One region of the Paenibacillus sp. R-74696 genome, then DNA from elsewhere that is predicted to be linked to it. Evidence: riboswitches for the same ligand, from Rfam matches in the RefSeq annotation. Region 1 holds a riboswitch; each other region holds the start of a gene.
What was found. Region 1 has a riboswitch for cobalamin ahead of ACSR9A_RS25175 (energy-coupling factor ABC transporter permease). Riboswitches for the same ligand answer to the same signal wherever they lie in the genome.

Region 1 (3,095 bases):
GAGCGGATGAGCGAGATAGGCAAGCAGCAGCAGCAGGGCTGCAAGCCCGCATTTCCAAAAGGCGGATAAATCCCGCAGCCGATTGGAATAAGAAATCGTATCGATCCATTTCATCATTGCTGCTTTGTTTTCTCCGACTTCCCTTTAAATAGGCCAATCACATAGCCGATAATGCCAGCGCCTATCGCAGCTTGCAGCGCGAACAGCATGCTTTCTGTTTCTCCCGGCACCTCTGTCAGCGGAGACGCCCAAGGCTCATAATGGGGCGCAATCGTCTGGATCATTTCCTCCGCTGCCCCATCCGCGCCGCCGAACTCGGCGTTAATGAATATTAATGGCGCAACGGCAAGTAAAACAACAATGGCTAAAATCCAAATATTTTTGGCACTGCGGCTCATTATACGCGCTCCCCTTTCATTCTCCGCTTCAAAATAGACAGCTCGTCCGTGTTAAAAGATTGCAGCCAGTTCCAGATCAATACCGTCAGCAAGCCTTCACTAACAGCGAGCGGAATTTGGGTAATCGCAAAAATGCCGCCAAACTTCATAAACGACGCGATAATGCCGCCTTCGACAGCCGGAAAAGCAACGGCGAGCTGAATGGAAGTGACGATATAAGTAGCCAGATCAGCAACAGCAGCAGCTGAAAAAATCGCCAGGCCTTGCTTGCTGCCTGAACGCATCAGCAGCCGATAGACCGCATAGCCCGCAGCGGGACCGGCAACCGCCATTGAAAAAGCATTCGCCCCAAGCGTCGTCAGCCCGCCATGCGCCAGCAGCACCGCCTGAAACAGCAGTACCATTGAACCCAATACGCTCATGGGCAGCGGTCCGAACATAACCGTTCCAAGCCCCGTTCCCGTTGGATGCGAGCTGCTTCCTGTAACGGAAGGAATTTTCAGCGCGGACAGCACGAAGGTGAAGGCAGCAGCCAAGCCCAGCAGCAGCTTAAGCTCTGGCGCTTCCTTGGTAATTTTCCGAATAGCACGTACACCTAAGATGAAAAAAGGAATAAAGGCCACCCACCAAAAAATCGCCCAGCCTACAGGCAAAAATCCTTCCATAATGTGCATCGCATAGGCGGCTTGCGGCTCATTCACCAGTAAAAAAAGCGTGAAGCCGATAACCAGCAAAGCGGTGCTTGCTGCTGTCTTTCTTTTTAACTTGACCATTCGTTTCAAAACCCTCCCGATTGTTCTATAGTGCCTGCAAGGTGAAACGGCCGAAAGCCGTCCTCTGGCGGCGCGGCGCGTTTCATTCCGAGAAATATAGAGAAAGGATGGAACCATCCTTTCTCTATATTTTGAAAAATAAAAAAGACCGCCTCCCCTTCGCTGGGAAAACGGTCATGTGTACGCAGAAATAGACGGTTGCGCCAGCAAATAGACTGGTAGCAATCGCTTTCGTTCGTACACCTATCCTTTCCGCGAAGGCACTGTGGTGCTGGAACGAGGTAGGTCTCCTGGCTAGCAGATCATCATTTTCCTTCGTCTTCCCCGGCTGCCCTAAAGCATAGGCCAAGTGACTCCTGCTGGTGAAGGAAAACTCCCTGATTACAGTGGCGGGACCGCTCGGGATTTGCACCCGATTCCCTGTTACCCTTTGACGTGCGCAAAGGCACCTCGTTCCATGTCAATCCTCTTTATTATTCATTGGTCATTTTGTAGTTTGATCTTATCACAAAAGATTCAGGCTGTCCCCTATAAATGTAAATAGCCGAGCTTCCTGTTAGAAAAAGGACAAAATGACGCCTACGACAAAACCGCATAATGCGCCGTTGACGCGAATCCACTGCAAATCGTTGCCGACCTTTTCCTCCATCATCGAGACGAGCGCCTTGTCATCCATCCGCTCAAGATTATCTCGAACAAGCGCACCGATGCGATAGTGATTGTTCTCAATAAGTCGAACGAGATATCCGCGAATGCCGTTTTCCCAATTGGCTAGCATCTCTTGTTTGCCGTTCAAATAATCCGTTGCAAAACGGTATCCCTGCACAATCGCGCGCCCACCGCTGCGATGCTGCTCCTCCAGCTTGTCCAGCACAAGCTGCCGCAGCTCCTCCAGACGCAAATGGATGAAACGCTCCGTTTCAACGCTGTCCACACCCTGTTCAATAAGCTGCTTCAGCTTGAGCATTAGCTCTTCGTTATCAGCAAGCTTCTCCGCCTGGGCTCTTACCTCAAGCAGCAGCTTCTGCCGATGCGGGCTTCCAGGATAAGAAAGCTCCTGCATCGTAGAGAGCAGCATGTTCTGAATCAAACCACCGAGCTTCTCCTCGTTCATAAAGCCGACGAAAGCTTGCAGCGCAAAACCCATGAAGCCGCCGACCTTAAGCTCCTCCAGCTTCTTAAAGGCAAGCTTGCCGAGCATTTCCTCGGTTTCACGCTTGCGAATCCAGTGGCCCACATGCTCAAGACCATAATCCAGCGCCCGTTCATCCCAGCGCTCATGGACGAAACGATCCGCCAGCTTGCGAACGATTGGCGTAAAATCCTGCTTTTTCACATAATCCGCCAAAAAGCCATGCAGCACGCTGCTAATGCGCTCCAAAGGCAATCGCTCTACAGCCGACTGGGCAAAATCGACTGCCGACATTCTGAACCTTCGCTTGCCAATCAGCTTGGTCGCTGCCGATGCAGCACCTGCGAACAGTTGAAAGCCCGACAGCTTGCGGGTAATGCTGTCTTTATTCAGCAGCTCATTTTCCATGGCGCTGATGAGCGAGCCCTCGATTTTCCTCCGGTTTTTGAGCAGCAAGGACGTATGCGGAATGGGAATGCCCATCGGATGGCGGAACAGGGCTGTCACCGCAAACCAGTCGGCAATCCCGCCGACCAGACCTGCTTCAAAGCCGCTTTCCAGCAAATGCGTCCATGCATTGTCTGGCAGCCACCATCTCGTCGTAATAAAGCCTGCCCCCATAACGGCAAGCGAAATCCCTGCTATATATCTTGATTTCATCGTTGTCCTCCCTAATCGCGGCACCCCAGCGCCTCCTGTTGCATATTGGCCTATTATACCAGATAATGAGGTGGCGAGCGCAAACGGCTGTGCCTGTCTTCGGCAGCACAAGCTCGTTTCGCGTAGAAATAT
Region 2 (3,095 bases), on a different contig from region 1:
AAAAGCATTTGCGCGATGCGTTCAAGCCAAAAACGAAGCATACTTAGGTACACCCTTTACTTAGGTGATATCGACTTCAGCTGTCACATAATAATATTCAATCGGATGCGGAATAAAGCCCGTTACCCCTTTTTTCACACCAAATACATTATCGGGGTGTACGATAAACGACTGCGGCAAATCTTCATTAATAATGTCCTGAGCTTCTATCGCAAGCGCATTGCGTGCTTCTGTAGCAGACGTTTCGTTCAGCTTGTTAATAACCGTCTCAAGCGGCTTCGATACATAATGGCTGACATTCGATTCGCTAGCTGATTGATAGAAAATGTTCAAGAAATATTGAGGATCGCCCGTGTGTGCCGTCAGCATGCTGTACATAGCAAGATCCCAATCGGACTTCGCAAGCTCAGCATCAATATTTTCAACCTTGCGAATTTTCACGGTAATGCCTTCATTAAGCAGTTGGTTCTGAATCACCTCTGCCATTACGGACAGCTCTGGGCGGTGCGGGAACGTAAGGAGCGTCGCCTCGAATGGCTTGCCTTCCTTCTCCCACATGCCTGCAGCATTTTTCTGCCAGCCGCCAGCGCTCAGCAATTGCTCCGTCGTTTCCCCTGCTGCTTGCTCCGCTACTTTGCCAAATGGCAAAATTTCCGGGAATGGGCTTTTCGCTTTCGTGCCATAGCCACGCATAACAGATTCAATAATCGCCTCGCGTGGAATGGCTTGATCTACAACCTCGCGGTTCGCCTTTTCTTTAAACAAAGCAGAATTCATATTAAATAATACCATATGTGTACGAACCGATGGTGCAGACAGCACTTCCAGCTTGCTGTCCTTCTCTACCAACTCAATGCTGTCAATCGGAATGTCCGTAGCAACATCTACTTCGCCAGCTTGCAGCGCCATCAGGCGGGTATTGCCATCGGTTACAAACTTCATTGTCACTTCCTTAAGCTTCGCCGGTTGTCCCCAATAACCATCATAACGCTCAACAACAAGCGATACGTCTTTCGTAAACTGCTTGATTTTGAAAGCTCCCGTCATGGCCGGGTAGCTGCCCGCTTCCTTCATGCTGTCGACATCAAGAATAATCGTGCTTGGATCAGCCAAGCTGGAAATGATAGCCGAGTTCGGCTGTGTTGTTATAAGTTTCAGCTCATCCGGTGCAACCACTTCTATATCTTTCACCAGCAGCAAATCCTTCGCCAAATGGCTATTTTCAATGGAACGAAGCAGCGAAGCTTTCACGCTTTCTGCATCCATCTTTTTGCCGTCGTGAAACGTTACGTTGTTCTCCAGCTTGAGCGTCCACGTGTTAGCATCCTCCTGCTTCCACTCCTTCGCAAGCCAAGCGGCCGGCTGCAGCTGCTCATTCAATTTAATAAGCGTTTCCCCTGCGCCAGAGCGCATAACGTCCCAGCTGTCATCGCCATGCGGATCAACGCCTGCCGGGTTCCAGGTGTACGCCATTGTCAGTGTTTTATTTGCGGCAGAAGCGTTGTTTTCCCCGGCAGCATTGGTGCCCTTCCCTGCGTTTGAGTCAGCATTCGTGCTGCATCCTGCAAGCACCAGCATCAGGCAAACGATCATCATTCCAAGTGACAAGCTAAATGGCTTCTTCGTGTTGTTCATTTTTCTTTTGTCTCCCCTTCTAGTAAGCGTAAACGGCCGAAAGCCGTCCTGTGGCGGCAAAGCTACCGTTTCGCGTAGAAATATAGAGAAAGGATAGAAAAATCATATCCTTTCCTACATTTTAAAAAAAGCATCCCCGACCCTTAAGAAAGCAGTCAGAAATGCTTTTATGATAAATAACTAAACCTTATCTGCCTCTGCTCGTCATGGAGCAGCAAATAATCGTTAGACATTTTGCAATAAATGGGCATAACCAACCACCTCCCTAAGCACCGTAGGTCAAACAGTGATGTTAAAACAGGCAGGTCTCCTGACTTGGGGCCTCCCTCTCTTCCCTTCCCGGCTAGGGCGAGCATCTGCAATTCGTTCTGCGACGAAAAGAAGCTCATCAGCCAGTGGTTTATTTGTGAGGGGAGCGCAGCTTGCTCATTGATTAGCTGCTGCCCTTTACAGTGGCGGGTCCGTGTCGGCCTTTAACCGAACTTCCCTTTTAAGCGAACTAAGGCCTATATGTCCTTGCCTTCGTACCGCACCTATTTTCATACAATTATGAAGTTTTGCAGGCTAATCAGCCTGTCTTGTCCGTAATCCACTCTTAATCTTAGGGAGGAAGTGCTGATCTGTCAACATTTTGATTTAGATAAGCTTTAGTTCCATCATAATGCACACGCCCCAGTGTCTTAAACAAGCTAAATGAAAGGTTTTTCAATATAAAACTTTCATATTTTTTCCAGTAATGATATATTGAAAATACTTCACGCATGATGAGCTTATTTATTAAGTTAGTCCAATAGATACTCTATCAAATAGAAAAGGAATGATCACATTGCCGGTGAAAATCCTTCCAGTCGAAGTAAAACAAATTATTGATTCCTATTGGTTTTACAGTGATTTTTATTCGATTATATCTCGCGTAGATTCGAAAAAAATGTGGTTTATGAATAATTATATTAATTTATTCGATATTCCCGATCCAAACCAATTATATACTTTTTTCTACAATGGTTATTATAGAGATAAAATGGTTGAGTTTTATGACTGCCCTTTTATTGATTTTCAGCGGATAGCGATAGACAGGCGAAGCTCGACTATTTTGAATAATGACCTGCTTGATTTTATTAAAGCATCGATTGACGGCGGCTATTATGTGATCGTTATGATCGACCGTTTTTATATAAAAGAATATGAAATTTCTGCGAAATCCCCACATGAAGTCATGATAAATGGGTATGATGATGCCAATAAAAAGCTGTATTTCTGCGACAATAATGCCAATGGAAAATACTCAACGAATATCACCTGTGATTACGAGGCTTTTAGCAAAGCGTTTCATTTATTAGAAATCGAAGCCCATGATTTTAAACAGCATCTTTATTTATTGAAGCCTCTCGAAAATAACGACTATGCTTTTTCTCTAAAATACGTGAAAAATACGATGAAAGCCTATCTCTTATCTAGGG
Region 3 (3,095 bases), on a different contig from region 1:
CGGTCAATAATCAGGCTCAGCGCCTGACGCATCTTCACATCATTGAAGGGCGCTTTGGCACCGTTCGGATGCAGGTAGTGGGAAATCGTCGATTTCGCCGTCGATACAGCAAAGCGGTCATCCTTCAGCAGCTCCTCGGCATGGGCAGGAGGAATAGCTCCCAAATCCATGACGCCCAAAATCTCCCCAGATTTAAGGGCAGCCAGCCTTGTATCAGGGTCAGGTATGACGCGGACGCGGATTTTTTGAGCTTTTGCTTTTTCGCCATAATAACCGTCATAAGCCTCTAGCAGTGAAAATTGATCCTTCTCATGCTGTACAAGCTTGAAAGGGCCTGTTCCTTGCGGCAGGCCGTTGAAGTCGCCGTTTTCGTCAAAATTATTCGGGCTGTACATCGGGCTTGAGAAATTGATCATTGAATACAGCAGCGTCGGCTGCGGATTATCGAACACAAGTTTAATCGTGCTATCATCAACCTTCACAACTTCCTGAAGGCTTGGGTATGAATTGTTGATGTCGAGCGTATAGAACGGCGAACTCTTCGGGCTCACCTGCTTGTAACGGGCAAAATTTGCAAGCGCCGCGTCCGCGTTGAATGGCGCACCATCGTGGAACGTCACGCCTTTGCGCAGCATGAAGGTCCATTCCTTGCCATCAGCGGACATTTCCCACGATTCCGCCAGCTTTGGAGCAGGCTTGCCATCCTCAGAAGCAGCAATTAGCGGCTCCCATACGTATAGAATAGTGCTCGTGTAATAAGCATCTTGTGGTCCTGGTGCTAAATCCCGCGGCGCAGCCAGCACGATTTCTTCAGAAGCAGCATCCACAGCGGCGGAAGGAGCAGCAGACTGCTGCGACAGCCCATTATTGCTGCTCGATTCAGTGGAGCCGTTGGCACCACTGCAGCCCATCAGCGCCAGCAGCAAGCAGAGGCTGAATAAAACACCCATTCTTTTTTTATTTCTTGCCGTTTGTGTACGTTTCATCTTTTCTATTTCCTCTCCCTCTAGCAAAATCATCTTCCTGTAAAAATCCGCAAAAAAAAGACAGCTCTGCCTCCAGTCATAGGAAGGATAGAGCTGCCTGTTATTGTTATTTTCCATCATAGCAAATAAGCATGCGCGCTAACACTTCCCTATTCTCCGTAGGTTACAGCAGTGTTGTCAGAACAGGCAGGTCTCCTGGCTACCAGAAATCATGCTGCAAGCTGCCTTCCCATTCTCGCTAAGCGAGATCAGTGGCCTTGTAGCTTCAGCTAATCCGTAACAGTGGCGGGACCGCGTCGGTTTTGCACCGAACTTCCCTTTTAAGCTCCAGCCGCAGCTGTCGCACCTTATTCCCACAATTTTTCAGTTGTTTGCAAATCTGGTTGATTATATACCAGCCCTTTCATTTAAGCAACCTTTCCACTCCGCTTTCCTTTGTTTATTTTCTGATATAAAATAAAGTAGATAGCATTTCGTAACTGGAGGGAACGACTGATGAAACCACAATTTCAGCCTTTATTTGAACCATTCACTTTCACGAATGGCATGTCTGTACATAATCGTATTGTAATGGCGCCAATGACAACCTGCTCTTCCAATCCGGACGGTACAGTGCCTGATGAGGAGCTCGCCTACTACAGCCGTCGCAGTGCGGGGCCCGGCATCGTCGTTACAGCATGCGTCTACGTAAGCCGCAACGGCAAAGGCTTCCCGGGCGAATTTGGCGCGGATACCGACGAAATGATCCCAAGCCTCAAGCGTCTGGCCGATGCGATTAAAAGCCGCGGCGCGAAGGCGATTTTGCAAATTTTTCATGGCGGAAGATCCTGCTTTCCTGGCCTAGTGCCGAATGATGATTTGGTGAGCGCCAGCAGCATTGCCCAGCAAGAAGGCGGTATTGTACCACGCGAGCTAACCGAGGATGAAATCAAAGCGATTATCGCCGACTTTGGCGAAGCGACCCGCCGAGCAATTGAGGCTGGTTTTGACGGCGTAGAAATTCATGGTGCCAACGGCTATCTGCTGCAGCAATTCTACTCCCCTGCTTCCAATGTACGTACCGACGATTGGGGCGGCTCGCTCCATAAACGGATGGCTTTCCCGCTCTACGTCGTTGAAGCCGTTCAGAAAGCCGCAGCTATGGCGCCACAGCCATTTCTGGTGGGCTATCGCTTCTCGCCTGAGGAGCCTGAAGAAGAAGGCTTGACGATGGAGCATTCGTACCATCTGGTTAACGCTCTAATCGAGCAAAAGCTGGATTATTTGCATGTGTCGCTTAATGATTTCTGGTCGAAGCCGCGCAGAGGCGAACAGGATTCGCAAAGCCGCATGGCCTGGTTCGTCGAAAAATACAGCGAGCACATTCCATTCATCGGAGTTGGCAGCATCACAACTGCCGAAGAGGCTCTGCAAGCGAAAAACTCCGGCGTGCCGTTCATCGCCCTAGGCCGCGAGCTCATTATCGACCCGGATTGGACGGAGAAAATCAAGCAAGGTAACGAGCAGGATATTGTGACTACGCTGTCCAAGCAGGATCAGGAGCGTCTTGTCATCCCGAATGGCTTGTGGGGAGCCATTACGCATGCGCCAGGCTGGTTTCCGATAACGGAATAATTGCAAAGTCCACCCTATCGATCACAAATAGGCACAAGGTGAAACGGCTGTCGCCGTCCTTTGGCGGCGCGGCCCGTTTCAACCCTAGAAATATAGGAAAGGATCGCGTTACGATATCTTTTCCTATATTTTTAAAAATGGCTCCGGCTCATCTTTCATGAGTTGGAGCCATTCTTTTTCTCGCTCAACTGGCTGCCTGCTCCTTTCTATTTTACAAAATAACAATTTGACATTTCTATAAAAGTAGATATACTAATCCTCATGGATACTTTATCAATACTTAAAGCTGTGTCTAACGAGAAACGGTACCATATTTTAAAATGGCTGAAAACACCTGAGGAGCATTTCGGGCCTCAATGCCATCTAACCGATGCTTGTCAGTTTGCTGGAGGCGTCTGCGTTGGTTCGTTTGCTGAAAAATCGGGCCTTGCGCAATCCGTTATATCCGGCTATTTAGTGAAAATGCATAAAGCAGGCTTGCTGGAGTCGAAGCGG
Region 4 (3,095 bases), on a different contig from region 1:
AGTAACTGGCAGATAAGTGTGAAATATCGGTTGACAAGAAAATGGTCTAAATGAAATCCACGAAATCATCGGGCTGTTTTTGTCTCATTTGATCTTATAGCCCACATAAATGATGGACAAGCTTATTAATAAGACGAAATGCAACCGTTTGGACGCTTATGCCGTATAAATAGTGCTCTGTGCCATACAGGCGGAAAGGAAGAGATTAAACATGACCATTCGTTCAGGAAAAAGCATACTTTTAATCATTGGAATGTTATTATTAGGAGGATGCTCGTTATTCGAGGATGCCAAGCAGGCGGTCAATTCCGTATCGAGCTCGGCCGACTATGTGACGGGGGCGGCTTCGTACATGCAGACACTGACAAGCTTCAGCGAGCAGGCGACGCAGCTTGCGGAGCAAGCCGTAAACGATGCGAGTGCACGCGCCGATTATAAGGAGCAGCTGGTAGCTGTGCAGGACTCGATTAAGCAGTTTGGCGAGCTGCAAGCGCCGGATTTTGCCAAGGATGTCCATCAGACCGTGGTCGATTATAATTTGAAGCTGCAGGAAAGCATTGATGAGGTGCTGAAGCAGATCGAAGACGGCAAAGCATTGGTTGACGCAACGGAAATTCCAAATACGATTAACAAAATCAACGAGCTGTTAAATCAAGTAAATCAACTTCAGCAGCTGGTGTCGTAACGGTAAAGAGAGGAAGAATGAAAGATGAAAGTAAATATTTTGCATGCTAGCATGACGAACTCTAAGGAATCTGGTTTCGTGGGCAAGGTTCATTTTGAAGTAGAGGGCCAGACGAACCAATACGAAATTGCCCTTCACAGCCGCAAGGCGACTGAGTGGGGCTACGGTTTATTTTTTCTGAATGAATCGGGCAAGGAAGAAGATCTTTTAGCGGTCGAGGATGAGTTGGAAGAGGATGATGAGCTGTTTGATTCCCTCGTGAAAGCGGCTTGGGAAACACTGGAGAAGAAATAAACCTTTACGCGTATATGGCTGAAGCCGTCCTCTGACGGCAAAGCTGCCGTTTCGAGGATGCAATATAAGCCCATTTATAAGTGCAAAACTTATAAATTCTTATATTTTGAAAAATAGAGCTGGCGCCAGCCTGGACATGCAGTCCGTGCTTGCGCTGGCTCTATTTGCGTCTAGGCTGATGGCATAAACGCACTTGTCGATCATACAATCTAATGTTATCATTAAGATTACAATTTAATAGGAAGGGAATAAGTGTCAGCAGGCGTGCAAGGCGCCCAAGTTGACTTAATAGGGAAGTCGGTGAGAGACCGGCGCGGACCCGCCACTGTATGAAGCGACTGACGCTTCAAAGCCAGGAGACCTGCTTATTTCAACGACACTGTAAACCTACGTGGATATTAGGAAGGTGTTAGAGATTGGATGGCCCTTCGCTGTCTGCGTTTAACAAGGACATTGGTCTTTTCAAGCATTTCTAACACATAGCGTTAGAGGTGCTTTTTTTGTTGGATAGAAATTGTAAATTGCTACATAGAAGGAGTTGGGCATCAATGAGTGAAGCAGGCGTCGGCAAGCTGTTAATTATCGGATTCGGCCCAGGGAGCTTCGAGCATATTACGAAACGCGCCCGTGAAGCGATTCAGGAGAGCGATATAGTCATCGGCTATAACACGTATGTGGACTTGATTCGGGAGCTAATCAGCGATCAGGCGATTGTGCGGACAGGGATGACGGAGGAGGTCAGCCGGGCGCAGGAAGCGGTGCGCCAGGCGGAGAACGGCAAGAAGGTTGCCGTTATATCAAGCGGCGATGCGGGCGTGTACGGTATGGCAGGACTCGTGTATGAGGTGCTGATTGAGAAGGGCTGGAAGCGTAATGGCGGGGTAGAGGTTGAAGTCATTCCCGGCATTTCCGCCATTAACTCGACAGCGTCCCTGCTCGGCGCACCGATTATGCACGATGCTTGCACGATCAGCCTAAGCGATCATTTGACCCCTTGGGAGCTGATAGCGCGCAGAGTAGAAGCGGCTGGACAAGCGGATTTCGTCATTGCGCTTTATAACCCGCGCAGCGGCAGAAGAACACGGCAAATCGTGGAGACGCAGCGTATTTTGCTCAAATACCGTTCGCCAGATACGCCGGTTGGTATTGTGAAAAGCGCGTATCGCGACCGTGAGGATATTGTCGTGACGACGCTTGCCCGTATGCTTGATCATGATATCGGCATGCTGACAACGGTCGTTATTGGCAACTCCACAACCGTTAATTATGATGGGCTGATGATTACGCCGCGTGGCTATCAGCGCAAATATACGCTGGGTGAAGGCGCGCAGCCTTTGAAGCCTCACCAGCGTCTGCAAGAGAAGAATGAGCCGTGGGCACTTCATACGGCAGGAATGCCGGAGCTCTCAGGTGATGGAGACTATCCTGAGGATGAATATGATGCGACGGACCCTTTGGTGGAGCGGGAAGAGCCGCAAATGGCGGTGCCAGACCAGCCGAGAAATGAAAATGGGCAAGGCGGCGGCGTAGCCGTAGCCATAGCACCTCCAGTCGCACCCGTGAAGCCTGCTCCAGCTCCGGTTGATAAAGCTGCTTCATCGAAGGTGGAGTCAGCCGCGATGCCAGCTGTCTCGCCACTTCATTTGGCAATGGAAGCAGTACTGCTTAATGATCGCAGCAAGGGTATAGAGCCTAGTGCGGCATATGCGGAAGCTGCGAGCCCATTGCCTGTATTTACGCAGCAATCGGTTTTGGAGTTCGCCGTAAGCCCGGGTGTAGCGACGAAGAACTTTACTCCCCAGCAGCTGGTGGCACTGGCGCAGGCGGTTGGCGAGAAGGGCTCGATTGAATATACACCGCATCATCATCTGCTTGTGCGGATCCCGACGTCTGATCCTGACAGCGTTACGGCAAAGCTGCGTGCAGATGGCCTCAGTCTGGCGCCGATCGGTGATGTTTTGCAACTGAAGGCTTGCGATTTTTGCAATCTGGAGAAGGCGGAATCGGTGCCTTATGCCGATGAACTGCAAGAGAAGATCGGCGGCATGGCCATGCCGAAGGAGCTGCGTGTCGGGTTCAATGGCTGCGGCATGGCTTGTTATGGCGCAGTTAACGA

Region 2: another riboswitch for cobalamin. It lies ahead of ACSR9A_RS28860 (ABC transporter substrate-binding protein); the one in region 1 lies ahead of ACSR9A_RS25175 (energy-coupling factor ABC transporter permease).
Region 3: another riboswitch for cobalamin. It lies ahead of ACSR9A_RS23245 (ABC transporter substrate-binding protein); the one in region 1 lies ahead of ACSR9A_RS25175 (energy-coupling factor ABC transporter permease).
Region 4: another riboswitch for cobalamin. It lies ahead of cobJ (precorrin-3B C(17)-methyltransferase); the one in region 1 lies ahead of ACSR9A_RS25175 (energy-coupling factor ABC transporter permease).

The regions. Positions count from the first base shown of each region.
Region 1 covers NZ_JBPULM010000046.1:136,945-140,039, forward strand. Annotated here, with positions in the region: gene cbiQ (cobalt ECF transporter T component CbiQ) at 1-117, opposite strand, end outside; gene ACSR9A_RS25170 (energy-coupling factor ABC transporter substrate-binding protein) at 114-398, opposite strand; gene ACSR9A_RS25175 (energy-coupling factor ABC transporter permease) at 398-1,171, opposite strand; cobalamin riboswitch at 1,435-1,639, opposite strand; gene ACSR9A_RS25180 (DUF445 domain-containing protein) at 1,728-2,963, opposite strand.
Region 2 covers NZ_JBPULM010000050.1:80,737-83,831, forward strand. Annotated here, with positions in the region: gene nikB (nickel ABC transporter permease) at 1-41, opposite strand, end outside; gene ACSR9A_RS28860 (ABC transporter substrate-binding protein) at 61-1,635, opposite strand; cobalamin riboswitch at 1,919-2,187, opposite strand; gene ACSR9A_RS28865 (hypothetical protein) at 2,462-3,095, shown strand, end outside.
Region 3 covers NZ_JBPULM010000045.1:674,668-677,762, forward strand. Annotated here, with positions in the region: gene ACSR9A_RS23245 (ABC transporter substrate-binding protein) at 1-986, opposite strand, end outside; cobalamin riboswitch at 1,155-1,352, opposite strand; gene ACSR9A_RS23250 (NADH-dependent flavin oxidoreductase) at 1,482-2,600, shown strand; gene ACSR9A_RS23255 (ArsR/SmtB family transcription factor) at 2,862-3,095, shown strand, end outside.
Region 4 covers NZ_JBPULM010000045.1:72,662-75,756, reverse strand. Annotated here, with positions in the region: gene ACSR9A_RS20530 (DUF6376 family protein) at 212-685, shown strand; gene ACSR9A_RS20525 (hypothetical protein) at 710-979, shown strand; cobalamin riboswitch at 1,213-1,362, shown strand; gene cobJ (precorrin-3B C(17)-methyltransferase) at 1,528-3,095, shown strand, end outside.